Regions from separate parts of the Shewanella sp. 433 genome, predicted to be linked through region 1. Evidence: predicted binding sites of a transcription regulator. Region 1 holds the regulator's gene; each other region holds the start of a gene.
What was found. Region 1 encodes sigma-54, which starts transcription at its own class of promoters, with help from an activator protein. Its sites were predicted from a motif close to GTTGGCACGNNNNTNGNNT; they were not measured.
Positions count from the first base shown of each region.

Region 2: a site for sigma-54 is predicted at 3,713-3,731, ahead of AC5YB1_RS14040 (GSCFA domain-containing protein). Genes of this name have one in related genera too.
Region 3: a site for sigma-54 is predicted at 2,683-2,701, ahead of flgB (flagellar basal body rod protein FlgB). Genes of this name have one in related genera too.

Region 1 is NZ_CM181703.1:3,891,315-3,901,460, reverse strand. It holds gene AC5YB1_RS17255 (FG-GAP repeat domain-containing protein) at 1-1,095, shown strand, start outside; gene mgtE (magnesium transporter) at 1,169-2,536, opposite strand; gene AC5YB1_RS17245 (HPr family phosphocarrier protein) at 2,644-2,919, opposite strand; gene rapZ (RNase adapter RapZ) at 2,906-3,760, opposite strand; gene ptsN (PTS IIA-like nitrogen regulatory protein PtsN) at 3,757-4,200, opposite strand; gene hpf (ribosome hibernation promoting factor) at 4,203-4,490, opposite strand; gene AC5YB1_RS17225 (RNA polymerase factor sigma-54) at 4,521-6,005, opposite strand; gene lptB (LPS export ABC transporter ATP-binding protein) at 6,137-6,868, opposite strand; gene lptA (lipopolysaccharide transport periplasmic protein LptA) at 6,865-7,404, opposite strand; gene lptC (LPS export ABC transporter periplasmic protein LptC) at 7,391-7,948, opposite strand; gene kdsC (3-deoxy-manno-octulosonate-8-phosphatase KdsC) at 7,945-8,496, opposite strand; gene AC5YB1_RS17200 (KpsF/GutQ family sugar-phosphate isomerase) at 8,498-9,475, opposite strand; gene AC5YB1_RS17195 (calcium/sodium antiporter) at 9,518-10,146, opposite strand, start outside.
Region 2 is NZ_CM181703.1:3,152,975-3,163,120, reverse strand. It holds tRNA gene AC5YB1_RS14050 (tRNA-Arg) at 336-411, opposite strand; gene AC5YB1_RS14045 (flagellar assembly protein T N-terminal domain-containing protein) at 489-1,646, opposite strand; gene AC5YB1_RS14040 (GSCFA domain-containing protein) at 1,829-3,616, opposite strand; gene AC5YB1_RS14035 (FlgO family outer membrane protein) at 3,922-4,548, shown strand; gene AC5YB1_RS14030 (LPP20 family lipoprotein) at 4,545-4,991, shown strand; gene AC5YB1_RS14025 (flagella synthesis protein FlgN) at 5,186-5,611, opposite strand; gene flgM (flagellar biosynthesis anti-sigma factor FlgM) at 5,618-5,941, opposite strand; gene flgA (flagellar basal body P-ring formation chaperone FlgA) at 6,063-6,770, opposite strand; gene AC5YB1_RS14010 (chemotaxis protein CheV) at 6,970-7,890, shown strand; gene AC5YB1_RS14005 (CheR family methyltransferase) at 8,038-8,871, shown strand; gene flgB (flagellar basal body rod protein FlgB) at 9,019-9,417, shown strand; gene flgC (flagellar basal body rod protein FlgC) at 9,420-9,839, shown strand; gene flgD (flagellar hook assembly protein FlgD) at 9,850-10,146, shown strand, end outside.
Region 3 is NZ_CM181703.1:426,508-436,653, reverse strand. It holds gene flgE (flagellar hook protein FlgE) at 1-1,171, opposite strand, end outside; gene AC5YB1_RS02075 (flagellar hook assembly protein FlgD) at 1,195-1,857, opposite strand; gene flgC (flagellar basal body rod protein FlgC) at 1,858-2,277, opposite strand; gene flgB (flagellar basal body rod protein FlgB) at 2,286-2,636, opposite strand; gene flgA (flagellar basal body P-ring formation chaperone FlgA) at 2,858-3,472, shown strand; gene flgM (flagellar biosynthesis anti-sigma factor FlgM) at 3,567-3,854, shown strand; gene AC5YB1_RS02050 (flagellar protein FlgN) at 3,847-4,308, shown strand; gene AC5YB1_RS02045 (hypothetical protein) at 4,327-4,761, opposite strand; gene AC5YB1_RS02040 (FliI/YscN family ATPase) at 4,733-6,088, opposite strand; gene fliH (flagellar assembly protein FliH) at 6,066-6,773, opposite strand; gene AC5YB1_RS02030 (flagellar motor switch protein FliG) at 6,773-7,759, opposite strand; gene fliF (flagellar basal-body MS-ring/collar protein FliF) at 7,782-9,467, opposite strand; gene fliE (flagellar hook-basal body complex protein FliE) at 9,480-9,818, opposite strand; gene AC5YB1_RS02015 (sigma-54 interaction domain-containing protein) at 9,846-10,146, opposite strand, start outside.

The DNA.
Region 1 (10,146 bases):
TTGAGCTCGCGAGTCGATTTTATCTCCCGTGGGCGCTTTGTACGCGATCTTAATCGTGATGGGCTGGATGACTTTATTATTAGCAGCTTTGAGCAGAGCGCACTATTGATACAGCAAGCCGATAAGCGCTACATCACTCAAATATTACCTATCCAGCCGCAGATGCTGTTGTATTTTGATGGTGCCAAGTATACCGAGGCTAGCCTCTATTTCGCCGATCTTAATCTTGACGGTCGCGATGATATTGTCAAGGTAGCTGAGGGCGAGTTTGAAGTGTATTACCAGCAAGATGATGGCCTGTTTACACCCTTACCCAATTACTTACCTGTGAGTTTGGCCATCAGCGGGCAAGATTGGTGGAGTAAACGTGATGCTTATGGTGAGGCGCTGGATCAAAGTAATTTAGTCTATCGAAAGGTCGAACATTTGGGCGACATTAACCATGATGGTCTGGCAGATATGGTGGTGCGCTATACCAAGAGTTCAGGAGTGCTGGATCGGGTTAACGATTATGAAATTTACCTAGGCAGTAAAATAAAAGACAAGCTGCAGTTTGCCAAGGTGCCTAGCAGTGTGATCCGCGCCGAGGGTACCTTAACGGGTTTTGAGCTGGTGGATATCGATAATGATAAGGTTGATGAAGTGCTGGTGTCGGGCTTCGATATTGGTGTGTCGCAGATCATCGGTGCGCTCGTGTCGGGGAGCATTGATCAAGATGTACACTTATTTAAAAGTGATGCCACTAGCCGCTTTGCCAGTAAACCTAATATTACCAAAGAGGTGGAGCTAAGCTTTAGTTTAACTTCGGGGCAAACGGGGCAACCTGTGGTGACTTTTGCCGATATTGACGGCGATGGCTATCAAGATCTCTTGCTCTCTGGTGGCGAGCAGGCACTCACGGTGTATTTAGGCGAGCCGAGTGACAGCCTGTTTAATCGCAACGATGAAACTCTTAAACTACAGCTGCCCCGCGATGGTGAGATGCTCAGCGTGAGCGATCTTAATCATGACGGGAAAGATGAGCTAATCATTAAATATGGCCGCGAAGACAGTCAGGCACTGCAACAGCAATTGATGGTGATTATGGCGCAATAGCCAGGGTTGAACACTCAGCAAAGAAGCTAATGGCACCGCTTAAGCCATTACACCACGAGCGGTGCCTAACAAGCTAGTGCAGTAAGTAGAGGGTGGCCAAGCCTAAAAAAGCAAATAAGCCTATTACATCGGTGACAGTGGTCAGCACCATGCCACCCGCCAGCGCAGGGTCGACATTGAGCTTTTTAAGCAGTAGCGGGATAGTGGCGCCAGCAAATCCAGCCACCGTCATGTTGATTAACATGGCGCCGCCAATTAAAGCGCCTAGGGCGACATCGTCTTTCCATAGCCAAACGGCAGCAAACACCAAAATAGACCAGAGCAGGCCATTAAGAAAGCCGATCGCTAACTCCTTGCCAACTAACCAACGTGAGTTACTTTGACCTATCTGTCCTAGTGCGATACCGCGGATCACTAAAGCTAAGGTTTGGTTACCAGCCACTCCGCCCATGCTGGGCACTATGGTCATTAATACCGCAATGGTAGCAAATTGTTCTATGGTGCCTTCAAACATATTGCTCACCGACGCCGCTAACAGTGCGGCAAATAGATTAATCGTCAGCCAGAGTGAGCGCCGAAAGGTACTCTTAAGGACCGGGCCGAAGGTGTCGGTCTCATCATCCATTCCGGCCATCCCCATCATCGAATGCTCAGCATCTTCACGGATCACATCGACAACGTCATCTATGGTGATCCGCCCAAGCAGTTTATTGGTTTTTTCATCGACCACAGGTGCCGATACCCAGTCGTGGCGTTCAAATAGCTGCGCGACTTCACTGTCGTGCATACCCACAGGGATCCCTTCGAGCTCTTGGTTCATGATGTCGCGCACCGATGCATTCGGATCGCAGGTGAGCAGATCGGCGATCGCTACGCCACCAAGCAGGCTGTCGTGCTTGTCAACCACATATAGGGTATCGGTGGCTTCTGGTAATTCACCACGAATACGCAGGTAACGCAGGATCACGTCGACATTCACATCTGGCCTTAGGGTCACCGTATCTGTGTTCATTAAGCTGCCGGCGGTGTCTTCTGGGTATGACAGAGCCTGTTCGACTCGCGCCCTATCTTGGCTGCGCATCGATTGCAGTACTTGATTGAATACGCTGTCTGGCAGGCTACGCAGTATGTAGGCCAGGTCGTCGGTATCCATATTTTCGGCCGCTTTTGCTACGCGCTCAGGGCTCATCTGGCTAATAAATTGATCTTTGAGCTCTTCACTGAGTTCATCGAGTATCTCACCCGTATGGGCTTGATCGATAAGTTGCCATAATACTTGCCGCGCACGCGGTGGAGAGGACTCTAAAATAAAGGCGATATCCGAGGCCGCCATGTCGTGCAGCATACTACGCACATGGACAAACATACCGCTGCTCAGGGCTTGCGTCAGCTGCTGTAAACGTTGATCTGTAGTTTCATTATCTAACACTTCGATCGGCATGACTTCCCCTTGGAAAAATGGCGCGGCGACATAGGTTATTGGCTAAGTAACCTGAACTCGGGATAATTATAGAATGAGATGAGCCGTTTAGGCTCGAGGTGGGGCGATTATACGGCTTCTTCGAATTTTGCGTCAATCAGTGCGCTAATGGCATCGAGTGCCGCTTGGGCATCTTGGCCTTCACTGGTGATGGTAATAGTTTTACCAAAGCCGGTTTCTAGCATTAATAGCCCAAGCACACTGGCGGCTGAAGCTTGCTTGTCACCTTGAATTAAGGTGACTTGGGCATCAAACTGAGCGGCCAATACCGCCAGTTTGGTGGCGGCTCGCGCATGCAACCCCAGCTTGTTGCAGATGGTTAATTGGCGTTCAAGCTTGTTCATGCTGAAGTTCTCTGTGGCGCGCCTGTACCTTATGTTTCCCTTTATTGAACAGCTTGGCCAGTTGATCGGTCACATACACCGAGCGATGTTGGCCGCCGGTACAACCAATGGCGATCGTTAAGTAGCTACGGTTATTGCGCTCAAGGTGTGGCAGCCACGTTTCGAATAGATTTTCTATCTGCCAAATAAACTTATTTACTAGCGGCTGCTGACTTAAAAACTGCTGCACTGGTTGGTCGAGACCCGTCAGCGGGCGTAACTCCGTTTCCCAGTGGGGATTGGGCAGAAAACGCACGTCAAACATAAAGTCTGCTTCACTTGGCATACCGTATTTAAAGCCAAATGACTCAAAGTTAATCACTAACTCCTTGTCTACTGTGCCTAGTAAGATCTCGCGTACCTTATCGCTTAAATCATAGATGTTAAGGGTAGAGGTGTCGATGTAGTGATCGACCATCTTAGAGATAGGCTCGAGCATTTTGCCTTCAAGTTGAATGGCTTCTTTGAGAGAGGCTTTTGAGCGTGACAGTGGATGTAACCTGCGGGTTTCACTGTAGCGTTTAAGTAACACATCGTCAGATGAGTTTAAGAAGAAACTCAGTATTTCGGTATCTTTAGGGAGATTAGCTAGCTGCTTCTCCAGCTGAATGTCCTCGCTGGGCATGTTGCGCACATCGACGCTTATGGCTACGAGTTCATTTCGACCTTTGAGCTGACTGAGCAGTGAGTCCATCATCTGTAGTGGCAGATTATCGACACAGTAATAACCCAGATCTTCCAGTACCCTAAGGACTACCGATTTTCCTGAGCCTGATCGCCCAGATACCATTACCAATTTCATTGGGTGATCACCTGATACAATTCTGCCTCGTCGTGGGTTTTTCTTAGCTGTTTGATGATGGCTTTATCACTTAATTTCTCTGCCATCGCGGCGAGGGTGCTAAGGTGCTGTTCGCATTGCTCTGAAGGAACCAATAATGCAAAGAGGATATCGACGGGCTGATTATCAATTGCATCGAATGCGATTGGCTCAGCACATTTAATCAATACGGCGACTGGCTTCTCAATATTCGTCAGCCGTCCGTGAGGGATCGCGATACCATTGCCTATACCTGTGCTGCCCATTTTCTCTCTCGCCAAAAGGCTTTCAAAAATCTCTTGAGAGGAAAGGGTGGGGTACTGGACAGCGGCCAAGTCGCTGATAAGTTCCAGTACCTTTTTCTTACTGCCCGGAGTGGCGCAGGTTGTGCACTCCGGCCGCAGGATGGTACTAAGTTCCATCGTTAATGCTTTATTAGCTTCTCTTTGTGTTTAATGACCTGACGATCTAATTTATCGATCAGGGAATCTATCGCGGCATACATGTCCGCGTGCTCTGATGTTGCAAATACTTCCCCACCACGGAGATGTAACTTTGCTTCAACTTTTTGCATCAATTTTTCGACATTTAATATCACATGGACATTATTGATCTGATCGAAATGCCGTTCAAGCTTTGTAAACTTTTCTTCAACATAGTTGCGCAGAGATTGGGTGATCTCGATGTGGTGCCCAGTCAGATTTATTTGCATAAAGTGATTCCTCCGGTTTCCAGTTGTTGATTATAAGCTTTTACGTTGATTTGACGGCGGTATCAACATCGCCTCACGATATTTTGCAATCGTGCGTCGAGCGACTTGGATACCTTGCTCTGCCAGCAGTTGTGCCATCTTACTGTCACTTAAGGGTTTCTTTTGATTTTCTGCGGCGACTAGCTTCTTAATAAAAGCGCGGATCGCAGTAGAAGAGCATTCACCACCATCGTCGGTCCCGACATGGCTGGAGAAAAAGTATTTCAGCTCAAAAATCCCTCTTGGCGTGTGCATATACTTTTGGGTAGTGACCCGCGAGATGGTCGATTCATGCATCTCGACCGCTTCGGCAATATCATTAAGCACCATAGGTTTCATCGCTTCTTCACCAAACTCGAAAAAACCTTGCTGGAAATCGACAATGCAGTTGGTGACCTTAAGCAAGGTATCGTTGCGGCTCTCTAAACTTTTTAGAAACCATTTAGCTTCTTGCAAGTGACCACGAATAAACTGGCCATCGGCTTGGTTTTTGGTGCTGCGTGCCATCGAGGCATAATGTTGGTTTACATTAATCTTAGGCATACTATCGGGATTAAGCTCGACCACCCAGCGACCTTTTTTCTTGCTAACTGTGACATCGGGGATCACGTATTCGTCGCGACTGGCAGTAATGGCCAGCCCCGGGCGCGGATTGAGGGTTTGAATTAGCGCTATGGCCTCACGCAGGTCATCCTCTTTCAGCTTGGTCTTACGCATCAATAGGCGAAAGTCTCGTCCGGCGATAAGATCTAAGTAATCACGGATCAAGAGTCTGGCGTTGTCGATATGCGGGGTGTCGGGGTTGTATTGGGCCAGTTGGATCATCAGGCATTCGCTGAGGTCTCTGGCACCAATCCCGATAGGATCGAAATGTTGTACCCGTTTTAATACCGCTTCAATTTCGTCGAGTTCGATTTCAGGATCGCCCATGGCTTCGAGAATATCGTCGCACGTTTGCGTCAAGTAGCCGCGCTCGTCTATGGCGTCAATGATGGCGGTGGCGATAGCAAGATCGTTGTCAGAAAAGGGCGTGAGGTTTTTTTGCCATTCGAGGTGTTCATACAAGCCTTCGCTGGTTTCCCCTTGAAAGGGCATGTCATCGTCGCGCATGGCACCAGAGCTGGAGTTGGGTGAGGCGGTATAGACCTCATCCCATGTGGTGTCGACGGGAAGCTCATCGGGCATAGAGTCTTGATTGAGTGCATCGGAGGTTTCTAAGCTTGAATTGTCTTCACTCGAGTCGACTTGCAGTTGCTCATTGTAATCGGTGTCGAAGTTGTCATTACGCTCTTGTTCTGAGTCGATATTGGCGCCTTCTTGCTCCTCGTCTAACTCGAGTAGAGGGTTAGACTCTAATGCTTGCTGGATCTCTTGCTGCAATTCCAATGACGAGAGTTGCAACAGACGAATGGCCTGTTGCAACTGGGGCGTCATGGTTAAATGCTGACCCATTTTGAGCTGAAGTGACGCTTTCATCGTACTGCTATTCCCTTGTTTCTAATTCTAAAGTGAGAAAGCTGCCTCTGGTATTAAACCGCTAAGGCGAATGATCTACTTAACAAGGTAAGAGCGGTTTAGCCTTTTACCTTGAGCGCTAATAACGTTAACTATAGCTTGAATTGTTCTCCTAAGTACACCGCTCGAACTTGTTGGTTATCTAAGATCTCATCGGGTGTTCCTTCGGCAATCAAATTACCGTGACTGACAATGTAGGCTTTTTCACACACATCCAATGTTTCACGTACGTTGTGGTCGGTGATCAGTACGCCAAGGCCACGATTTTTCAGTTGCTCAATAATCTTTTTGATGTCGATAACCGAAATGGGATCGACCCCGGCGAAGGGTTCATCAAGCAAAATAAACTTAGGATTGGCGGCTAATGCTCGGGCGATTTCGACGCGACGACGTTCGCCACCGGACAGTGCCATCCCCTGACTATCGCGGATGTGAGTAATATGAAACTCTTCTAGCAGGTGCTCCAACTCCTCTTCGCGCGCATCGTTACTGAGCTCGCGTCGGGTTTGTAATACCGCCATAATATTATCGCGTACCGATAATTTCCGAAAAATACTGGCTTCTTGCGGTAGATAGCCAATCCCTTTGCGGGCGCGCAAATGCATAGGATCTAAAGTGAGATCGTCATCGTCAATAAAAATACGTCCCTTGTCACTCTGGACTAGACCGACCACCATGTAAAAGGTGGTGGTTTTACCTGCGCCATTAGGCCCTAGCAAGCCGACGATTTGCCCTGTGCGTACGGTTAAGCTGACATCTTGTACCACGGCGCGGCTTTTGTAGCTTTTGGCTAAGTTAACCGCTTTTAGCGTCATCTCTGTCATTGCTTTTCCTGCTTGGGCTGTTCTTGGGGCTGACTTTTGCTGTTGTCTTGGTAACTTTCGGGTTGAATGATGGTGATAACGCGATCGCTACCCGTACTTTCGGCTATCAACTGTTGCTGCTCAATGTTGTAGCGAATTTGATTACCTGTGACTTGGCTACCTTCTTGTTCGAGGGTGGCATTACCAATTAGGGTTAGAGTGCGGGTCGACAGTTCATAGCGGATCTCATTGGCGCTGGCTGACGCTGGACGACCATTTTCCATCACCTGTGTATAAGTGGCTGGCTTACCCTTTGCCACTAAGATTTTGCCGCTACTATTTTCTTTGGTAAAGGCGCGTAATTCATCGGCTAAAATTTTAATGGAGCCTTGAGTCACCTCTACTGGGCCATTGAAGATAATCTGATTATTTTTAATATCAGCTTCTTGGCTTGCGGCTGAAATCTTAACCTCTTGCAGCAGGTCGGTTTCATTCGCCGCACTCTGCAGGCTAACCATGGTTAACAGGCCTGCAAGAATAAGATTATTTAGTTTCATATGTTCCTTCTACCTGGCTCGTCAGTCGTACTTTTTGTGCATTGAGGTCGGCATATAAGCCTTTTCCGGTAATCAAAAAATCGTTACCGGTGATCCGAATGGTTTGATCGGATGTCATGATCATGGTGTTGAGGTCCAATTCCATGTAGTTGGTTTCTATGGTTTGGATGGGCTCTTCAGGGCTAATGGCATCAATAATGACATTATTTTCCAAGATGACTTTGCCACTGTCTTTGTCTAATGTACCCCGAGCCGAGCGCAACCGCCACTGAGCATCGCCGTTATCGGGATAGACCAGATAAGTAGGCTGGGTAAAATAGGTCATATTACGCTCGGCATAGTGTTCCATATGGCTAGCCGAGACGCGGCTATTAAGTTTGCCTTGTTCGTCGTATTGCACGCTATTAATGTTGTTAATCACATAATCTGGACGATCGGACGCGTCGAGCAACAGCGCTTGTGATCCTTGCTTAGTCTGCACCTGCCAATAGAGCACTAAAGCGGTACCAAAAAACGCGATAATCGCCAGGGTGACTCTATTCATATGCTCATACCGTGAGCCGATTCAAACTTATCTTGGCTTAGCAAAATAAGGTCGGTTAATTCACGTAGCGCACCATGGCCGCCATTAATATGGGTGACCATATCGGCATGCTGCTTAACATAAGGGTGACCATCGGCGACGCACACCGACAAGCCGACTTGTTGCATTACGGGTAGGTCGACCATGTCATCGCCAATATAGGCCACCTGTTGTGGGCTGACTTGATAGCGTGCCAGAAGCTCTTGGTAGGGGATGAGCTTGTTGTCGACCCCTTGATAAATATGGCTAATGCCAAGGGCCGTCATACGGTCTTCGACAATTTTCGATTTACGTCCGGTGATAATCGCCACGGCAATATCGCTAGTCAGTAGCGAGCGAACGCCATAGCCATCACGAGTATGGAACGTTTTTAGCTCGTCGCCAGAGTTACTCATATAAACCAGCCCGTCAGAAAACACGCCGTCTACGTCACAAATCAGTAGTTTAATCTGTTTAGCTTTTTGCCAGACTGAGTCAGCGATAGGGCCGTAAAAACCTTGATGTGGCATCTTATATCACTCCTGCTTTAACCATATCGAGCATATTGAGTGCGCCAATGGGTTGCTGTTGAAGGTTAGTCACAATTAAGCCATTAATCTGCTTTTCTTCCATTATGTTAAGCGCTTCAGCGGCTAAAATGCCGTCGCTGACGGTCACGCAGCCTTGGGTCATAACGTGGCTGATGGAGGTGTTTCTAAGGTCGACTTCGGCATCGATCACGCGGCGCAGATCGCCATCGGTAAAGATGCCAACCAATACGCCATTGTCATCGATCACGGCGGTCATGCCGAGGCCTTTTTTAGAGATCTCATACAATGCGTCGGTAATGCAGATGTGTTGGGGTACTATGGGGAGTTCATCGCCTTTGTGCATCACATCGCTGACCCTTAGTAGCAATTTACGGCCTAAGCTGCCACCGGGGTGCGATAGCGCAAAATCATCTTTAGTAAAGCCTCTAGCCTGCAATAGAGCCACGGCAAGGGCATCGCCCATCACTAGGGTTGCAGTGGTACTGGAGGTCGGCGCGAGCCCAAGTGGGCAGGCTTCTTCTGGTACGTCGATACACAGATGCACCATCGAATGCTTTGCCATATTGGAGTCGGGCTTTCCCGTTACTGCAATCACTGGCAGCCCCATACGTTTGATCACCGGCATCAAGGTTAAAATTTCACTGGCTTCACCCGAGTTGGAGATAGCAAGTACAATATCATTTTCACTCAGTACGCCAAGATCACCGTGGCTGGCTTCGCCAGGATGTACAAAGAAGGCGGGGGTGCCAGTGCTGGCTAAGGTGGCAGAAATCTTGTTGCCAATATGGCCCGATTTACCCATGCCCATCACGATCACCTTACCAGTACAACTCAGAATTAACTGGCATGCCTTGGCAAATTCGCTTGAATCGACATATTGATAAAGATTATCGAGGGCATTGCGCTCGATATCGATAACATTACGCCCCCATTGACGTAGTTGATCTGCATCTACCATCTTGTTCTCTCTTTAAAAAATCAGTTCGGGCTAGACCTGCAATTAGGATTGAAAAACCAGCACCTGATAAACAACAAAGCTCATCAATAACACTCCGCCGTGCCAAGGTTTGAGCTGACGCGACTTACCCGTTAGTAGGATTAGTATGGCTAAGGCACTGCTGGTCGCCAACACCATGTAAAAGTCTCGCGTGCTGGCGGCGGCATCGACAGCACCAGGTGCAATCAGTGCAGGCAGTGCTAATACCGCTAAAATATTAAATAGATTGGAGCCGACGATGTTGCCTATGGCTAAATCATCTTCTTTTTTCAGTACTCCGGCAACACAGGCGGCTAATTCTGGCAGACTGGTACCAACGGCTATAATGGTGAGACCAATCACCAGATCCGATAAGTGGTACGCTTTAGCGATACCCACGGCGCCATCGACCATCCAGTCGGCCGATAAGGGGAGTAAAATAATACCGACGACTAACCAGAGTATGGCTTTGATTGTTGGGACATCTTTGGGGATTTCGCTATCGGATTCATCGGCTAATAGATCGGCTTCTTTATTGCTGACGGCGTGCCAAATCAGGTAGCCCATTAAGGCTAAAAACAGCAGCATTAGGCCCACGCCCTCAATGCGGGTCAGTTGGCCGTCATGTAGGAAATACCCAGCAATCACAGTGG
Region 2 (10,146 bases), 740 kb from region 1:
CTAAAGTACCTTAAAAACGCCTCAAAATCCATGATAAAGCGGATAGCAAGCCAGTCAAAAATCATATCAGCGCGCTTGGCACCCTAACCACAAGTGTGAGGATTTAAACTTAGACACTGGGCTTAAAAATGATCATGGACGCAAGAATTGGTATTGCACTAATTAAATAAGATTATATCGATTAAATCGAAGGCTAAGCCGTGAGTGTTAACCTATTCACCTAGCTACGCAGGGGCACTAAACCATTGTTAACCTAGAGGGATGTATTAGGATGTTGGCGGTTAGTGATGGTTATTTTACCTATGCATAAGATAACCATTTTAGTGGCTATCTTATGGTCTCCCCACAGGGACTCGAACCCCGATCGATCGCTTAGGAGGCGACTGCTCTATCCTGTTGAGCTATAGGGAGACGCTGTTGATTATACTGTTTTTCATCTCGATGAAAAGGCTTTAGATTTAGTTGCTTAATTAGTGGTCGCTTGTCCGCTAAATTTTAATCGCAATGTCATTTACTTGTATATTTAGCGTCCCATTTTTTGGCTCGAGCAAGGCTGTTGCACTTTGCTGCGTGACTTGATCTATGGTGACCGTTGCGCGAGTTTCCCCGGCAATTGGGCGCATGTTGTCGAGCCTATCGGGTAAGTTTTGTTGCAATACAATTTGAAAACGGTCGCCCACTTTTATACCGTTATTACGCCCCAGATTGATGATCACCCGTCTGTCTTGTTTAGACACAATTTGTCCGAGTAGTGGCCTGCAGTTAAGCACTTTATCGATATCTGCACTGGCTTGTGCTAATACGGCATCAATATTTTGGCCATAGCTGGAGTGCCAAAAGCGGGCGCTATTTGCCGGCACTGTGGCTTGTCGCTCAAACTCCCATGGGGCAGATGAATGATATAGCTCGCTCCAAACTTGCTCACCACTGATGCCATGATACAGCGATAGCTTTAGATAAAATTGCCGTTGCGGATAGTTATTCCAAAGACCTAGTAATCCGCCTTCAACGGGATCGGTGGAGATATCGACGATTGCTGGTAGTAGGATATATTGACTGTCGGTGATTTCACTTAACCAGCTCGGCAGACGATAACCGCGTATATCAACTAATGACTGGGTTATGTCTAAGCGCTCATCCGCGTGGATATTTGGGAAGCTGGCTTTACCACGCTGACGGATGATATTACCTAATCGTTGAGAAAGCGTTTTTTGAAAGTTACCAATGTTGCCGTATCTTAATTGAGCTCTGTCGTTAATTTGTGCTTGAGTAACTAAGATTGCCGCTTTTAGATTTTCAGTTTGGCATTGCTGTTCATTAGCACTTAACACGTCGACACGAAGATTGACTGTAAGTATCTGATTATTTATATGTTCGTTCAATAGCTCTATCTGTGACGCCTGTGTTAGCTGCGTCATTGTAAAGTTATCTTTAGTGAGTAGGCCATTTTGGATCTGCTGCTCACTGCTAAAGTTGCCTCCCGAGCTTAATATCACATAACTTAGCGCCTGCTGAATGGCATCTGCTCTAGCTTGAGTAACATTGCCATCGATAATTTTTGCTTCTCCAGATGTTTCTACCCATTGTGCGAACGTATTTAAATGGACTAAAGAAACAAGGAGAATCAATAAATTAATTTTTTTCATTGCTCGTTCTCTGGTTGATACTCTTATCATTAGTGTTACAGATAGTGCCAAAATGATGGCAGCTGCGCCGATAATTGAGCTTAAACTACAGTGTATTGTAACTAACTGGCAATAAGTGTGCCTAGTGAAGTAAGCTCGCGTAACGATTGATATTTTGACGTTACGCTCTTACTTTTCAGTGTTTATACTTTGTTCGACGGCTTTATGAGCATTAACAGTTTTTCTGCTAGCCAAGCATAATATTTGTCATTACCGTGAATCCAATCGTGCTGCTTGTCTGCGTATTCTACAGTCGATAAATAATTTTCTGGATCTGTAACTTCTTCATCGAATGCGCGTGCTGCATTGAAGAAGGTAACGCCAAATTCTGTCCATATATATTCCATCGCGTCAAAATAGGCGTAAATGATATTGGTCATGCCTTTAGACTCTTCAAAATACTGACTAAATGGTGGGTCAGAGACCACTATGACTCTGTGACCATTTTCGTGAAGTTTAAGTAAGATGGAAAGTTGCTCATTGAGGTCGTCGTGAAAGTAATCAACAAACTCTTTCAGTGTGATCTCTGTGATTCCTTGTGGATAAGAGTTCTGGAGCCATGTTGTAAATCTAGCTACATTTTGATGAGTTTGTAGCCCTAAGTTTGTAATAATGGTTGAAGTTAGGGACGGTGTTTTTTGTTCATGACGATTCAAATTGTTGAATATCACAGACCATAATTTTCTCGATATGGCATTTTCCAGTGGGACTAAGTATTCGGTGTCGCATAAGGCAAATTTCTTTTGAGAAAAACCTGATCCATTCATTACCATGCCGCCGCAGTGTTCAATATTCATCTTATCAAGTGCTGTTGATAGTTTACCCATGTGGCTATCGCCAAATAGAGTCAGACCAACCCTTGGCTTGTCTAGCGACTTTATGGTCAGTTTTGCTGCGGATTCGATAAGCTCTTCATCGCATTCGACCTCGTCATTATCTGCGGGTTTACGCTTAACATCTGGGAATTCAATCTTCTGTTCGGAATTTGAATGCATATTGTTAGTATTCTGGAGCACTGTTTTGAAATGCCCCATAACATAGGCTACGCCAGTGGGAGTAACTGTCCGTCGATTAGTTTCAAATCTAAAATCGCCATCAGCTGATGCTGTAATGAGCTCAAAGGAGGGGAAATATTCGAAATTTTCATAGTTATCACACATAAAACTAGCTGCTGTGCGCAGTAGTGACTTTGAGTGTTGATTAGCTATTAATATATGCTTGTTTGTCATTGTTGCCGTCAGGGGCACTGGGGATACGGTTAGTATTACTTTTATGTTTGAGTTTATTGATGTAAGACGAGATTCCAGTTGTTTTAAATCTGCGCAAATTTCCTCATATGTGAAGTTATGAAATTGATGATCTTCTGCGTTAAATTGTCCTGATATAACGCCTGGACAACTAGGATAGAAAATATTGTTCTTATCTTTCCAAGACTCTGTTAAACCCAGTGTAAAAATGAACAGATCTGTGTCTTTAAGAGTCTGATACATCTCTTTTGCAGCTAATATTCTGGCCTCAACTAAATCTTCTTTGGTATTAAAACCACTGGGGTAAATACTCGGCCTTAACAGATCGTAGTAGCGGTTATTTTCAATATGTACCGTACATTCAACATCCAAATCTTGATTTTCATCAATAATATCAAACCACTGAAGAAAGCACCTTGGCGTATATATGTTGCCAAAAGCAAAACTTGAAACTTGATTAGTTTCAATTTTACTTTGATTAAATAAATAACCTTCTTTATTAAGCCATCGGCCCACATGCTGTGCAAAGCAAGAGCCAGCAGATGAAATTTTAGGGTTTTCAATTGGTAAGTTTATTCCATGTAGTTTATCGAATGTTTGCTGACCAAGTTTGACAGATGCAACGGCGCTGCGCCAAAAGAAAATTTCATCTCTGTTGTTATAGGGGGTTATTCTGTTTTGCATAAAGTTTTCCTACATTTATTGAGGTGTCATCAAAATAGGAGAATCGACATTTTGATGACACATGTGAATGGACGATGCATTTTGAATGCAAATATTATGCCGGCTGCATGCCATTAAAGTATTTCGTTGTTTTTGTCGATGGCATAGCATCAACTGTAGGTTATCTTTATAAATAGCGGCTTGAAAATTGCATTGTGTTTAACGTCGAACCTGATTTTGACGTTAAGATTGCTATTCCTCTCGAATCTTTTTTAGTGGAATAGCCCACGAAAATGACGTTACTATTTGTATTTTTAGGAATTATTATGCAGAAAGTACTTTTACCTTCGGTTATATTGATGTTAGCAGCGTGCTCGACTATCGACGACCGAGTTTCGCAAGCTTTGGCAAGCGGCAATACTTTGCCTGCTCAATCGGCAGTGCTACACCTAAGCCAACAATTGGCTAATGAACTGATCAGGCAAAACGATCAACTCACACCTAAGCATCCGTTATTGGTGACAACGCCAGTGTTGTTAGGCAATTTAAGTGGCACTAATCCCTTGGGGTTACAATTACAGCAAGGTTTAATTGCTGCTATGCATGATCATCAATTTAATTTGGTCGATCTCAATGTGGCACAAAGTGTGCGCGTGACCGACAGTGGTGATTTTATATTGAGTCGTGATTGGCGTAAACTTGCGGACGATTTGCCAGTGGAGCATGTTTTGGTGTCGACCATGAATCTGTCGCTTGATGAGCTGGTGGTCAATAGTCGTATTGTGAATGTAACCAATAATCGTGTGGTATCAGTTGCTTCGGCGAGTGTCACCTTGGCTGAATTGCCTGGTTATCTTAGGGCGTCTGAGCGGGTGGAGTCTAAGCAAGGCTTGTTGATCCGTCACAGCATGCAGGGGCAGGGTAACATGCAAATGGTAGGAGAGCTGCAATGAGAATCTGGTTAATGGCAATACTGCTGACGCTAAGTGGCTGCGCTTCCCAAGATAGATATATTCAGTGGGAAACAGAAGCGCCTGAGCAGTTTCCTAAGTTAACCGCTATCGGCTACGCCCCCTTAGCGACACAACCGGCCAAAGAGCAGTCGCAACGGGTATTAATGGCGATGCAAGCATCCAAAATCGCGGCTTATCGTGAGTTAGCTGAGCAGGTATACGGCCAGCAGTTATCTGCGTCGAGCCAAGTCAGGGATTGGATGTTGTCTGATGATAATATTCAAGCTTCGGTGACCGGGGTGATACGCGGCGCCAGAGTGGTTAAGAGTTACCCGGCGGGTGAGCATTATGTGACTGAGCTGGAACTTGATTTTTCTCAAGTGTGGGCCTTGTACCAACAGCAAAATCGTCCACAAAAAGTGAAGCAAGTGACTTACTTCTAAGAGAGTTTCCTTTTAACGGAGCTCCATTTTAATTGAGCGACTTAATGTATTGCGCAATATTAAAGCCTCTATTTTAGAGGCTTTTTTGTGTCTCTTGGTTGTGTTTTTTAGATTGGGTCATTGCGTAGCGAAAGCGAGGTGCATGAGCTAGGCGCGATGCTGAATCAAGATAACACTACGCTGTGATTAAGTGCCTAAGCTTTAAGGTTATTGCCTAAGGTCGAAATCGTTGAGGTTTTGCCTTTACCATCGTAGGTAAGACTGGATGCGTTTCGACTGGCTTGCAAGGCTTGAGAGAAGCGATTGATACTGGCCATGCTGTGTTCGATTAATGTAGCATTTTGCGCGTTAAGCGTCTTACATTGGGCTAACACTTGTTTGGTTATATCGACTAATTTTTGCAGCTTAAGATCGCTACTGAGTTTACCGCTGTCGGGGTGCTCTGATAATCGTACATCGACCGCTTTGATCTCATCTAACAACTTAGCTTTATCTGCGGCCAGCGTTAGCAACTCATCGGCACTTTGTGCTATGAGTGCCGCTTTCTCTGCTTCGATAAGGCGTTTTAAGTCGTTTAATAACGTATGTTGATTGGCGATGATGTCGATTATTGAGTTCATATCAGCTTAGCCAAGATCCTTTAGTTCATTTTCAAACTGCGCAATATTACTGGCCAGTTTGTCGGCATCAATCTTATAGCGACCTTCAGCAATAGCCGCTTTTATCTGTTCGACTTTTTTAGTATCGATTTCAGGTAAGTTGTTTAATTTTGCCTGAGCACTTTGCAGTTGCTGCGCCTGAGGAGTTATCGATACCGAGTCACTTTTTACGGTTTTAGCCGTAGTGGTTTCGGGCGATACCAGGCCAGTTTTAGCCGATGACTTATCGGTTGATGGCGACGTGACTCGATTGTTCGTGCTTGTATTTACATGCTTTATGTCTATAGCCATAATAGGTTCCAACGTTACTTAGTGAGATCAACATAACTGTATATCGGCGCTCACTTTTAAAGCTTTAGTAGAATTTTGTGGTGAGCAACAAAAAATGCTCATCAAAGTGAGTCATGTCGTACTACATTCTAACCTCAACCGCACCGACCCCGATAACGTTTGCATCTACCATTTTTTGTGAGTGACTATTCCTAACTTGAATTCTATCGCCTAAGTTACCATCACGTAAGGCCTCACCGATAGTTTTTATCTCAAAATTGGCAGTACGGGCATAAATAGACACCATGTCGCCTTTGCAGACAAAGCAAAGGTTACTGCTAAACAGGGTTTGGTTGGCGGCAATTCTGCGTTTGACCCGGGTGCCAGTGACCTGCGCCGGATCATCAAATTGTTGGCCACGTAAATTACTCTGCTCTACATAAGCGAGTGTCACCTGCTCAGCGTTAATCAGATCACCCGGGCCTAAGGTTTGTGTCGCCACAACCACAGGGTAAAGAATATCGACTCTGACCGATATGTAGATTTGCCAAGGATAGGCTAGCTCTGGAGTTTCACAACTGATTTTAACGGTATTGTTACGGCCAATAGCGCGATCGCTGGCGACCTCAACGCTTAATGCTGAACTACAAGCGGGTGGCGTCACTCGGGTGTCTAAACTTTGCGGCGATATATTGACCTTAGCATCACTTGGGGCTTCAATTTTATTTTCAATTGCCGCTATAGCTAATCGTGATATCGTCGATAAAGAGGGTACGCTAAGCTCATCAGCCGCAAAACTTGGGCATGAGCAGAGTAAAGCGATGAAAAAGTATACTGTATTTACTTTCATATTGAATAGACTAGCTTAGATAGCTAGAGAGCACCTATACTTCGTTGTGGCCCGTACTTTATAGACATTTTTCATAGAAATTAGTGTCATAAATTTGACGAGTTTAGGGCCTGGTTATCATACACATTTTTTAAAGCAATTAGCATGCCTATACTTATAGTTACTATGGTTGGGGAAGCATTCACAAGGCAAAGGCATTATGTCGAGTATTCTTGATTCAGTAAATAAACGTACCCAACTCGTGGGACAAAACCGTCTAGAATTGCTGCTGTTTAAATTAAACAGTAAGCAACGATTTGGTATTAACGTATTTAAAGTCAAAGAGGTACTGCAGTGCCCGCCATTGACGGCATTACCTAAGCTAAATCCTGTGGTTCGGGGAGTGGCGCATATTCGCGGCAAGACGATATCTGTGATTGATTTAAGTGCTGCTACGGGGGGGCGTCCAATTGAAAATATTGACGAATGTTTTATTATCATTTCTGAGTATAACCGCAGCGTGCAAGGGTTCTTAGTCCAGTCTGTTGAGCGAATCATTAATATGAACTGGGAAGCCATTATGCCACCGCCGCAGGGGGCTGGACGCTATTCCTACTTAACGGCCGTTACTGAAGTCGAAGGGGAGTTGGTTGAGATCCTTGATGTCGAAAAAATCCTCGATGAGATATCCCCTGTTAAGACGCAGATAAGCCAAGAAATGGATGATAAGTTAACCATAGATAGAGACCGCCACTATCATATTATGGTGATTGATGATTCAACAGTGGCTCGTAAGCAAATTATTAGGGCGTTAGAGTCATTAAATCTGCAAATCGATACCGCTAAAGATGGCCGTGATGCCCTCAACCAATTAGAGGCGATGGCGGCCAATATGGACAATGTCGCTCGTGAGCTCCCCTTGGTGATTTCTGATATCGAAATGCCCGAAATGGACGGTTATACCTTAACGGCAGAGATTAGAGACAACCCTAAGCTTAAAGATATTAAGGTGGTGCTACATACCTCACTCAGTGGCGTGTTTAATCAAGCGATGGTGGAAAAAGTGGGCGCCAATGATTTTATTGCCAAATTTAATCCTGATGAGTTAGCCGCAGCAGTGAATAAGCACCTTAGTTTGTAATTTAAGCGTCGTTATACAAGCCCCTAACTTTACGTAGTTTATGCTTGTCTCAGTGTGTTAGCTAATGTATAACCCTGAGCTGTTTAATGCTTGCTATAGTAGTGTATGTTGTAGCCTGTTTTATTTTTTTGAGATTGGGATATCTAGGTGCCAAATAAATCACTTGCTGAAGCTGAGTACAACCAATTTAGGTTATTTCTGGAACAACACAGCGGGATCGTGCTGGGTGAAAATAAGCAATATTTAGTTCGTAGTCGCTTGGCACCGTTAATGGGGAAATATAATCTTCCCTCGTTATCTGAGGTGGTTAAACATTCGATGAAGCCGACGGAGCGGCAGTTAAGAGCAGAGGTTATCGATGCGATGACCACTAACGAAACCTTATGGTTCAGGGATCGTTATCCGTTCGAGTTACTGGCAAATAACTTATTGCCAGAATATACCCGCTTAGGCCGGCCACTCAAAATATGGTCGGCAGCGTGTTCGTCTGGGCAAGAGCCCTATTCGTTAGCCATGACCATTTTAGAATATCAGCAGCGTAAGCCGGGGGCTTTACCGGGGAGTGCATCGATACTGGCCACCGACCTCTCGCCATCCATGCTCGATAAGTGTAAGGCGGCGCAATATGATAATTTAGCGCTGGCGCGCGGTTTATCTGATGAGCGTAAACGACAATTTTTTGCACCCACAACCCCTGGCTCTATGGTGCTTAACGATAATGTAAAACGTCTGGTTAATTTCAGAGCCCATAATTTGCTTGAAAGTTATACCTTACTGGGTAAATTTGACATTATATTTTGCCGCAACGTACTGATCTACTTTGCACCTGAGGCAAAGGCCAAAATATTGCGGCAATTTGCTGCCGCTTTGAACCCCAAAGGGATCTTATTCCTTGGCGCTTCAGAGTCGATTGCCGGATTAACCGAAGAATTTGAGATGGTGCGCTGTAATCCTGGCATCTATTATCAAAAGCGTGGTTAACCTTAATCACCTCAGTTAGCTAAAATGCCAGCAATAAGCTGGCATTTTTTATCGTTCTGGTTTTTTATTCATCACTCTCTGCTCGTTTACATCTTGCTTGGCATAACAATTGCTTTCTTGTTGGTATCTGTATGAGGAGGCAATTTTATGGCGATCAGTTTTGATAAAGCATTAGGTGTACATCAATTCACTTTGGGTGTGCGTTCAACGCGTGCGCAGGTGATCTCATCTAATATTGCCAATGCCGATACCCCTCATTATAAAGCTAAAGATCTCGATTTTGATAAGGCGCTGCAAGCGGCGCGTACTCGACAAGGCGGTTTAGCCATGAGCCGCAGTGACGAACGTCATTTCGATTTAGCGGCTTTAAGTCAGCAACATGTGAGTTATCGCGTGCCCAATCAGCCGGATACGGGTGATGGTAATACCGTCGATATTCAGCAAGAGCAATCTGAATTTATGCAAAACGCCTTAGAGTATCAGATGTCGTTAGGCTTTCTTGACAGTAAATTTGCTGGGCTGAAAAAAGCACTTAAAGGAAATTAATGATGAGCTTATTTAATATCTTTGATGTTTCAGGATCGGGTATGTCGGCGCAATCTATCCGCCTTAATACCACGGCAAGTAACATTGCCAATGCCGATTCGGTTTCCAGTAGCATCGACCAGACTTACCGTGCTCGGCATCCTGTATTTGAAGCGGAAATGGCCAAAGCGAGTCATCAGCAACAAACCTCACAGTCGGTCAAAGTGGCGGACATTGTTGAAAGTGATAAGCCGCTGCAGAAAGAATATTCTCCTGATCACCCGTTGGCCGATGCCGACGGCTTTATTTATAAACCCAATGTGAATGTGATGGAGGAGATGGCGAACATGATCTCTGCATCGCGTTCGTACCAAATGAACGTACAAGTTGCTGAAGCGGCCAAGTCTATGCTGCAACAGACTTTGCGAATCGGCAAATCTTAGGAGGTAATGAGTGAGCCTCATTAATCCGTTAAGCAGTCAGTCTCCCCTGAGCAGTGAACAGCAAAGTGGGCAGATCACACCGCAAGCAAACAGCAGAACCAGTGCCATCACCGAGTCTACGGGAAATCCGTTTCTAGATGGTATTCGCTTACCTGAGGAGTCATCGATTCCTGAGGCAAATAATCAGGAGCTGACACAAGACGATTTTTTCTCTTTATTGAGTCAACAGTTGTCGATGCAAGATCCATTTAAGCCGGTGGATAATGACCAAATGATCGCGCAGATGGCCTCATTTTCGACCGTCGAT
Region 3 (10,146 bases), 610 kb from region 1:
TAACGTCCAGCACCTTAGCGTTAGACTGGTAGTTACGCTGCGCTGACATCAAGTTAACCATCTCTGCGGTGGTATCGACGTTAGAGCCTTCTAAGTAGCCGCCGGTAACGTTACCCATGGTGCCTGTAGCTGGCGCGCCAAGAATTGCTTGACCGGCGCTGTTAGTGGCAATCCAAGCATTGTTACTGATAGGTTCTAGGCCATTAGGGTTAGCGAAGTTAGCCAGTGCCACTTGGCCCTGTAACTGCTCTTGACCATTAGTGTATGTGCCATATAGCAAACCGTTGTCATCAAGACGCACGCCTTTTAGATCACCAGAGGTGTAACCGTCTTGGCTCAGGCTAGAGTTATTGTACGCCGCCGCATATTGGGTGCTCTTATCGAAGCCCACATCGAATGCCATCGCCGTCGCGCCATCTAAGATAGCTGGGTCGTTGATGTTCATGGTCAGGGTATTGCCTGCGGTTAAGATACCGTTTGAGTCAAAGGTCATGGTGTGACCGCCAGCAGGTGTCACATCAACGCCTTCCATCATGTAGTGCACGCTCCACTCGTTAGAGGCGGTTTTTACATGGTATTGGGTGAGTGCGTGTTCGTTACCTAACGAGTCATACACACTGACGGTGCTTGATGAGTGGTAGCTGTCCATGTTGGCAGGATCGAAGGGTACTAACGCTGGATCAATCACATCGACGCGAGCATCAAGGTTTGAGACTAAGCCAACTGTAGTCGTGGCTTTCGCTGCCAAGGCCGCCGTTTGCACTTGCAGGTCGGTGGTATTACCCGTTTGAATTTGGCCTGTGGCGCCCACTGCATAACCCTGTAAACGATTACCCACTGAGTCGACGATAAAACCTTGTGAGTCCTGATGGAACATACCCGCACGGGCATACATACCGCCACCATCAACGCCTTTTAGCATGAAGAAACCTTCACCCTGGATCCCCATATCTAACTGGCGTCCGGTGTAAGTTAAGCTGCCACCCTGAGAAAAGTTCTGGCTGGTCGACATGACGCTGACGCCACCGGCTTGGCCGCCATTATAGATGGCGGCAAACTCGCTGCGGCCACCACGAAAACCCACGGTAGATGAGTTAGCAATGTTATTACTGATGGTGTTGAGATCTTGTGTCGTGGCCTGTAAGCCGCTTAGCGCTATGTTAAATGACATCCTAATACCCTATTAAAATAAATTTATGAAACTTCAGAAATATCCAGCACTGAAATTGTGCCTAGACCATAGCCCATCTCGGCCATCATCATTCCTGATGCGCTCGCGAAATGAATTTTTTCGATCGGCGCTTTAATGTATGTGGGTGCCATTAACACCGACTCGCCCACGGTGGCGTTGGCTTTAAGCTCATATTTGCCTTCAGGCAAACCTAAGGCTTCGGGGTCAATGTTAAAGGCAATATCGCCTTTAGATTGCGCGCCCAGCTTAACGGTTTGCACCACTTCGCCTTGCTCGTTGATCACCTCAATCTCTAGGTCTTCAACGCCGTTTTCTAAAAACACTTTGCCTTCAACCGCTTCATTGCCTAGCTCAAGGCCAGAGGCTGGCACCATGGCACTCTTACCAATCAGCGATGCCGATTGCACTATGCCTAAGTTCTCCATCATCACCATCTGGTTCGACTGGTTTTCGCGCATATATTCTAAGCTCTCTACTTGCGAGAACTGAGCTAACTGCGAGACATATTCGGCGCTGTTAATCGGCTTAGTCGGATCCTGGTTTTGGATCTGAGCAATCATCAACGTCATAAATTCATTTTTGAGCGAGGCAGCATCATTGCCTGGCGCTTGCAACACATTAGCGCTCTGCTGCGCTTGGCTGTCCGTAGTACGTCCTACTTCCATTTACTTGTTTCCTAATTGCAGTAAGCCCTGCTGCATAGAGCGGGCACGGTTCATCACTTCAACACTGGTCTCAAACGAACGGCTCGCCGCCATCATGTCGGCCATCTCTTCAACGGTATTAACGTTGGAATACGCCACGTAACCTTGCTCGTTCGCAAACGGATGGTTGGGCTCATAACGCATATCCAGCGGCGCATCGGCTTGCACTATATCGCTAATCTCAACCGAGGCGCTGGCGGCTTTGCCTTCTTGCATCTGGCTATAGATAGTGGCAAATACCGGCTTTAACGCACGGTAAGCTTGCTCTGGCGACTCGGCAGCCGTTCCGGCATTGGCTAAGTTACTGGCCACGGTATTTAAGCGTATGGTTTGGGCATTCATGCCTGCACCCGCTATTTGGTAGATTTCTCCAAATGACATAGGGACTCCTAGCGACCTTCGATAGCCGTTTTTAAGCCGGCAATTTTCATGTTAAGAAATGTCAGGCTGGTCTGATAATCCATCGCATTTTGCGAATATCTCGCCTGCTCTTTGCCAAGCTCAACCGTGTTATTGTCGGCAGAGCTTTGATAAGGCACGCGATAACCGATATCGTAGCGATTAGCGTTGCTGGCACCCGATTCAATGCGAGCCATTACCTTACTGAAGTCCAGATCTCGCGCCTTGTAACCTGGGGTTTCGGCGTTCACCAAATTACCCGCCAGCACCTTGCTTCTCTCTACCCTAAAGTTCAGTGTTTGGGGGTGAATTCCCAACGCCGTATCGAGGTTGATAGCCATCTCAATTCCTAGTAATGTATGCTCAACAATGTTTATGGCACTGAGTATCCAATTAATATGCCAAGTATTTTAAATCAAATTAAACAAACACTTAGATGTTGAGGCCTGCCATAGTCGGAAGCCTAACTTCCCTCTTCCTCTTAGGCGGATTCGGTTTACTTCCGCTGCCGGTGTATAGCCAGACAGACACAACTTCCGCCAGCGCACAAATTGAGCAACAGATGCGGCGCTCAATCGAAACACAACTGAGCCGCTGGCAACAGCAACAGGCTATCGATAAGGTGCAACATAAGATGGTGATTCGCGTGCCATCAGGGGCTGATAACCTTGAGCCTTGCCCGCAAAGCATCACCATAGATCCGCCTCAAGGCTTACCCTTCGGCCGAGTGCAACGCAAGCTGAGTTGCCCCTCTCAAGGTTGGTCTTTGTATGTCAGGGCAAAAGTGACGCTGCACGCCTATTTACCTGTCGCCAATAGGAACTTGCAAAGAGATGAGATAGTGACATCTGCCGATCTGCACTGGAAAATGTTACCGCTGAAGGCCTCAGATCAAGATGTGATCACCCAAGAGGCCAACTTGCTTGGCCAACAAGTAACCCGCAAACTGCGTAAAAATAAACCTATTCGCGCCGCCTATCTCGAGGCGCCAAGGCTGATTAATGTCGGCGATGAGGTGATTATCGAGGCCAGCAGTGAGGGGTTTTATGCTAATATGCTCGGCGTCGCCTTGGATGTGGGTAAAGAGGGCGATGCTATTCGGGTTAAAAATAGCAGTTCAGGCAAGGTGATCACCGCCTATGTGGTGGCCAAAGGTCGAGTCCGCACCCAGTTTTAGGCTTATTAGCTTAAAAAATCCCTAAAAAAGTTTTAGCGATGTCACAATCCGGTCGCTCATATAGAGTATCAAGCCGAATTATCGAGTGAGTACAATGGAAATCAATAAAATCAACAGCGCTATTGGTGCTGAGATTGGGGCCAATAAGAGCAATGTAAATGCTCAAGCCACCCCAGCGCCTCAATCAGCCGCTACGTCTGCTCCAGCGCAGCTTTCGATCAGTCAGGATTGGCAGTCGCTTGAACAATCTCAGCAGGCACTACAGCAACTTGACGATGTGGATCATGACAAAATTGCCGCACTGCGTCAGTCGCTGCAAGACGGTAGCTTCTCAGTAGATTTAGATCAGATTGCCGATAAGATGCTTAACCAACATGGATAAACCCCAAGTTGATAAGCGCTTGTTAGTGCAGACGCTGCTACGTGATATTCGCTTAGATGTGGATGACTACAGCCAGCTAAAAAGCATGCTGAAACATCAAAGAGAATTAATGCAGCGCACCGACAACCAAGGGCTATCACTGCATAATACGCGTCAAACGGCACTGTGCGACAAACTAGCACAACGGGCCGCTCAGCGTAGTGAGATCCTGATACAATTGGGGTTTGATGGCGATGCCAATGGCATGAAGCGCTTACTGGCCGCCCTGCCGAATCAGTTGCGTCCACAAATTAAAATTTTGTGGGATAACTTACAGTTGCTAGTGAAAGATAGCCATCAGGCCAATGAAGTGAATGGCCGTCTATTAGCATTGCAGCAAGAAACCCTCACTCGGTTGCTCAATCCTGATAGCCAGCATCAACAGATAGATTACGGCAATCACCTAGCTCGCTAATGTTAAGCTGAAATTGCGTTAGCGAGACACATTGCCCCGCGTATAAAACCCTGCCATATCATCTAAGGTCGCTTGCTCTTGACGCATGCTGTGCTCCAGTAGCGCCTCGTTGGTCTGCTGCTGTAACCACTTTAGTCCTTGCTGCCGCCCCAACTGCTTACGCCATAAATTGTCGACTCGTGCCTGCTCTTGTTGCAGCAAGGTCTGCTGTTGAGCCAGTTTGCTCTTCATCGGCTCTAACGCTTGGGCCATCTGGGTCGCGTTTTGCCATAACAGCGGATGCGCCCCATATTGGCGACCGCTATAATCGCTGATCATCTCACTTAAGGCTTGATGTTGTTGCTGAGCCTGCTGCATACGGCGCAACGCCTCATCACGCTTTAGCCCTAATTGCGCGAGCTTTTTCTCTTCCTGTTGACACAATCTAGACAGTTGTCGCTGACGCTGGCGCATAACCCATCACTTCCATTAATTGCTCTAACTGTTGCAGACTATCGGCGCGGCTGATTTTGGTGTCGGCCGCTTGGCGTAAAAACTTGGCCATCTCGGGATAGGCTTGTACAGCCAAGTCCATCTCGGGATCTTGCCCCGCCTGATAACCGCCTAATGGCAATAATTCACGCACCTCGTTATAGCGACTCAAGAGGTGGCGCATAATATGGCTCTGCTCTAGCTGACTTGGGCTGGCGATCTGAGTGGCTAAACGGCTCACCGATGCATTAACATCGATGGCGGGAAAATGGCCGCGCTCGGCCAGTTTACGGCTCAGTACAATATGGCCATCGAGGATCGCACGGGCCGAATCCGCCACGGGGTCTTGCTGGTCGTCCCCCTCGGTTAGTACCGTATAGAAGGCGGTTAAGGTGCCTTGTGGGTGCTGACCATTACCGGCCATCTCCACCAAACGAGGCAACTGCGCAAATGCCGAAGGCGGGTAGCCTTTAGTGGCTGGCGGCTCGCCCAAGCTGAGGGCGATTTCTCGCTGCGCCTGAGCGTAGCGAGTTAACGAATCCACCAGCAGTAATACTTGCTTGCCCTGATCGCGAAAACCACAGGCAATGGCATGGGATAAACGCATCGCGCGCAGGCGCATCAAGGGCGTGGTATCGGCGGGTGCGGCAATCACCACCGCGCGGCGCCGGCCAGCTTCGCCAAGAGTCTCTTCAATAAATTCGCGTACTTCGCGGCCACGCTCGCCAATCAATCCCACCACCACCACATCGGCTTCGGTGAAGCGGGTCATCATGCCCAAGAGCACACTCTTACCCACGCCTGAGCCGGCAAACAAGCCTAAGCGTTGGCCACGGCCTATGGGCAATAAACTGTTGATGGCTCTCACACCAACATCCAGCGCTTGTTTTATTGGCTGACGCAACAAGGGGTTATAACTGGTGTCTGATTGTGGCACGCGGGCGATACCGGTTAACTCGCCTAAGGTGTCTAACGGCTGACCTAATCCATCGAGTACCCGTCCGAGCAGCCCTTCACCTATGGTTAGCGTTTGCTGCTCGACCATGGGTAGCACGCGGGCGCCGGGCATCAGCCCTTGGGTGGTTTCAATCGGCATGAGACAGAGCACATCCTTATGAAAGCCCACCACTTCGGCTTCGATAAGCCGGCCATTACGCCCCTCGATTTGGCAGCGATCGCCCATGCCAAGCTGGCAGCCAACGGCCTCCAGCAACAGGCCGTTGACTCGAGTCAACCGTCCATAGACACGGGCAACGGGCACATTAGGCCAGTCCTGCGGTGCTAACTCAGGCTTCAAGTTCCGCCTCATTCAATTTGGCTTCGACCTGCTGCATGCAGGCATCGAGCCGCGTTTCTACCGAGGCATCGGCGTCAGATTTATCGCTGACAATGCGGCAGCTACCAGCAGAAATACTGGCGTCTGGTACTAGGTTCCAGCCACGGATTTTATCTTCGGCCAGCTCTTTTAACTTGGTCACGGCCGAAGGCTCAAGGTGAATTTTAACGTCACTTTGATCATCGGGCAGTGCGCTTAAGGTCTCTTCCACCAGCTTAAGGATTTGCTGCGGCTGCAGGGTTAATTCACAGCGGATCACCTGTTGTGAGACGCGGCGAACCAGATCTAAAATCAGGCTCTGCTGTTCACTGACCTGTTGGCAATGACCTTCTTCTAGCAAGGCTTTGAGCGCTCCCAGGGGAGCAATTATCTCATTGAGCTGCTCATCGATACTGGCTTTGCCTGCTTGCTGGCCTTCAAGTTTACCTTGCAAAAAACCGGCGGCATGCCCAGCGGTTGTGCCCTCTTGCAAGCCTACTTCATAGCCAGCGTCGCGGCCTTGCTGCATGCCTTCATCGTAGCCTTGCTCGAACGCTTGCTGATAATCTTGCCAGCCAGAGCCTTCACTGCCGGGCTCGCCAGCGCTGGAGAGCGGCGGAAATCGATAGCGTCGTGCTAGCTTGTCATCTAAGCGCCAGCGGGTAGGTTTGTCCGCCATTAGCTCACCACCTGCTCTTCAAATAGCTGTAACTCAATTTCGCCATCTGCCACCATCTGCTTGGCGAGCGTCATAATATCCTTGCGCGCACCGTTGGCGCGGCTTACCGGCACACTCCCCAGGGCATCGACCTGAGTTTCAATCGCCGATGACATACGTTTAGGTAAGGCATCGAGTAGCGCGTCTTTAAGCTCTAAGTCGATCCCTTTTAGGGCTAGGGCTAAGGTTTCACCTGGCACTTGTCCTAATAAGGTCTGCAAAGTATCTGACTTTTGACGCCCCAAAATAATAAAGTCGAACATGTTGTCGGTAACATCGCTGGCCAACTGTTTGTCGAACAGTTTAATCATCTCCATCAACTGCTCACGGTCGCCTTCAAAACGGTTAAGAATATCGGCCACTTGCTTAACGCCTGCCACTTGAGTGTGGCTCTTTTCCATCGCCATCAGCATGCAGCGCTCCACCAGCTGACGCAGTTCATCGACCACGTGGCGGTCGAGATCGCCCAGCTGAGCAATACGAATTAACACCTCGTCTTGGCTGACGCTTGGCAACATTTTTAAAATTTCGGCGGCACTTTCTGGTGGTAGCAAGCCCAGTAACACAGCCTGTAGCTGGCTATGCTCGTGGGCAATTTCTCTGGCAAGCAGTTTAGGTTCCACCCATTCTAAGCGTTTCACCAGCACTTTAATTTCATCGCCATAGATGTTGTCGATCAGACTTTTAGCCACGCGATCACCCAAGGCGATATCGAGGGTTTTTTGTAAATAAGAGCGTGAGGCTCTGGCAATACCCGACTGCTCTTTATAGCGCTCGAAGAAGCGGCTCAATACCGCTTCCGCTTTTTGTTGAGTGATGCTGGAGAGGCGAGCCATTTTGTGGCTCAGGTGCTGGACATCATCACGGTCGAGATGCGCCATCACCATCGCTGCGCCTTCTTCACCCATGCTCAGCAGCAACATGGCCGCTTGCGAATAGTTGTCCATCTTGATGTCGAGATCGTTATTATCATTCACCGTCTTTATTACCTATCCAATGAGCTATTACTTCGGCAACCCGTGCCGGTTCCTTATTTGCCAGCATGCTGAGGTGCTCCATCTTCACCGTTAAGGGTGAACCCGGCTCTGGCAATCCTTGACTCCCCAGCCAATCGGCGTCGGCAAGCTGTTTGTCACCACTGGCTTTTGGCGGTAAGGCCGCTGGCGCGGGCTCGCTGATGGCCGCGGTGGGGAGTGCAGCTTGGTTTTCGGCTTCGGTGTTGCCGGCTTTCTTCTGTGAGGTCCGAGTCAAGTGCTTCACCAGTGGACGCAACACGAAGAAGATCAGGCCGATCCCCAACAATCCACCGATCAGATAGCGTAGGTAAGTTTGATAATGCTCAGCCTGCCACCAAGGCATTGGGCTAAATTCGGCCACGGTAATGGGGGCAAAAGCAAACGCATTGATGCTAAAGCTGTCGCCTCTCGGAGCTGAAAAGCCGATGGCATCTTTCACCATGTTGCCTAATTTGAGTAGCTGTGCCTCTTCCTGCGCAGCATCGGCGATAGTGGCACTATTGACCAATACCGACACAGAGAGGTTTTCTAACTGCATCTGCTGATAACGGATATGGCGTACTGAGCGGCCAACATCATATTGACGGCTCTCTTCTTGACGCACATTTCGGTTAGTATCTGTGCCTGCGTCCTCTTCGTTTGGCTGCGGTGGTTGATTGCTCAAGGCGCCAGGGATGCCTGCCGCAATGGCAGCATTGTTATCGTCTAAACTGGTGCGCTCTTGGGTCATCACGGCTTGCGGATCGAGTGACTCTTTGGTCTCTTCCACTTGGTTAAAATTAACTTTGGCGGTCACTCTGACTTGGAAATTTTCAGCCCCAAGTACAGGCGCCAACATAGATGAAGCGTTGGCGATTAAGCTCTGCTCTAACTCGCGGGTGTATTGCAGTTGGCGGTCGCGCGCCTGAGTAATATCTTGATTATCGGCGATAGCGGCACTTAAGAAGTTACCGTTTTGATCGACCACTTTAACGTTAGCCGGCGTCATACCTGTGACGCTGCCCGCCACTAGGTTCACAATCGACTCGACTTGAGCTTCGTTCAATGTCGAGCCAGAATAGAGCTGCACCATCACCGAAGCCGTGGGGAGTTCGGGCTGCTGACGGATAAACAGGGTACGCTTAGGGATAGCTAAATGCACTCGTGCGGCACGAACCGGCTTGAGTGCCATAATGGTGCGCGATAATTCGCCTTCGAGGCTGTGACGGTATTTCGCCTGCTCCATAAACTGGCTGGTGCCCAGACCTGCGTTGTCGAGCTGATCCATCCCCGATGGCACTTTAGCCTTTACACCACGGGCAGCGAGTAACATCCGCGCCATGCCGAGTTGATCTTCGGCCACCAGCACTAAACCGGTATTGGCTTCGAGTCGATAATTAACACCCTCCGCCTCAAGCACTTCGATAACTTGCGAGGTTTCAACGTTTTCTTGGCTGCCATACAGCGGGCGATACCCTTGACTGGCGGTCCATAGCATAAGCACGATCACGCTCGCCACCACACTGGACAGCAGCGCCAATACCATCACCTGACGGTCACCATTGGTGAACTGACGCCACTTTTGCGCCACACTCGCCAACGGGCTAGTACGGGCATCGGCGTTGATGTCCGGGCTAGATTGAATAACAGAAGTAGACATACAACAATTTCCTTACAAAGGCATCTTCATTACATCGTCGAAGGCTTGCACCAATCGATTACGGATTTGCATCATGGCCGAAAAGGATAGGCTAGCCTTTTGTGACGCGACCATGGCACCTACCAAGTCGTCGCTCTTGCCGCTATCTACCGCTTTCATCATCATTGATGAGTGGTTTTGATCTTGGTTTATCGCCGAGATTTTGTGTTTCATCAACTCGGTAAATGATCCAACAGCCATGCCATTATCGGCAGGATTGGCGCTAATATTGATGGCTCCCTTGGCAATCTCACGATGCACGCTCAGGGTGTCGAGTAGTCCAGTCGAGCTGACGTGCGTCCCATTAACCATAACAATTCCTATTTTTCTTTAGTTGCTTCATGCCGCTTGACCAGCACGTTGTAGTAATTGATCGACGTCGATGCCCGACTCGCGCATTTGTGCCAACTTGTACCTCAGCGCTCGCGTGGTCATCCCTAGTGCATCGGCACTTTGGTTACGATTACCATTGAAACGTTTGAGGATGTCGACGATATATTGAAACTCTGCCTGACGCTTAGACGCCTTGAGGCCATCGCCATTGTCTGTAGGCTCTGGTGACATCAGCAGCTCAACGGCTAAGCCTAACTCTGCCGCTTGTATCGCCTGGCCGCGGCGCATCACTAACGCGCGTTGAATA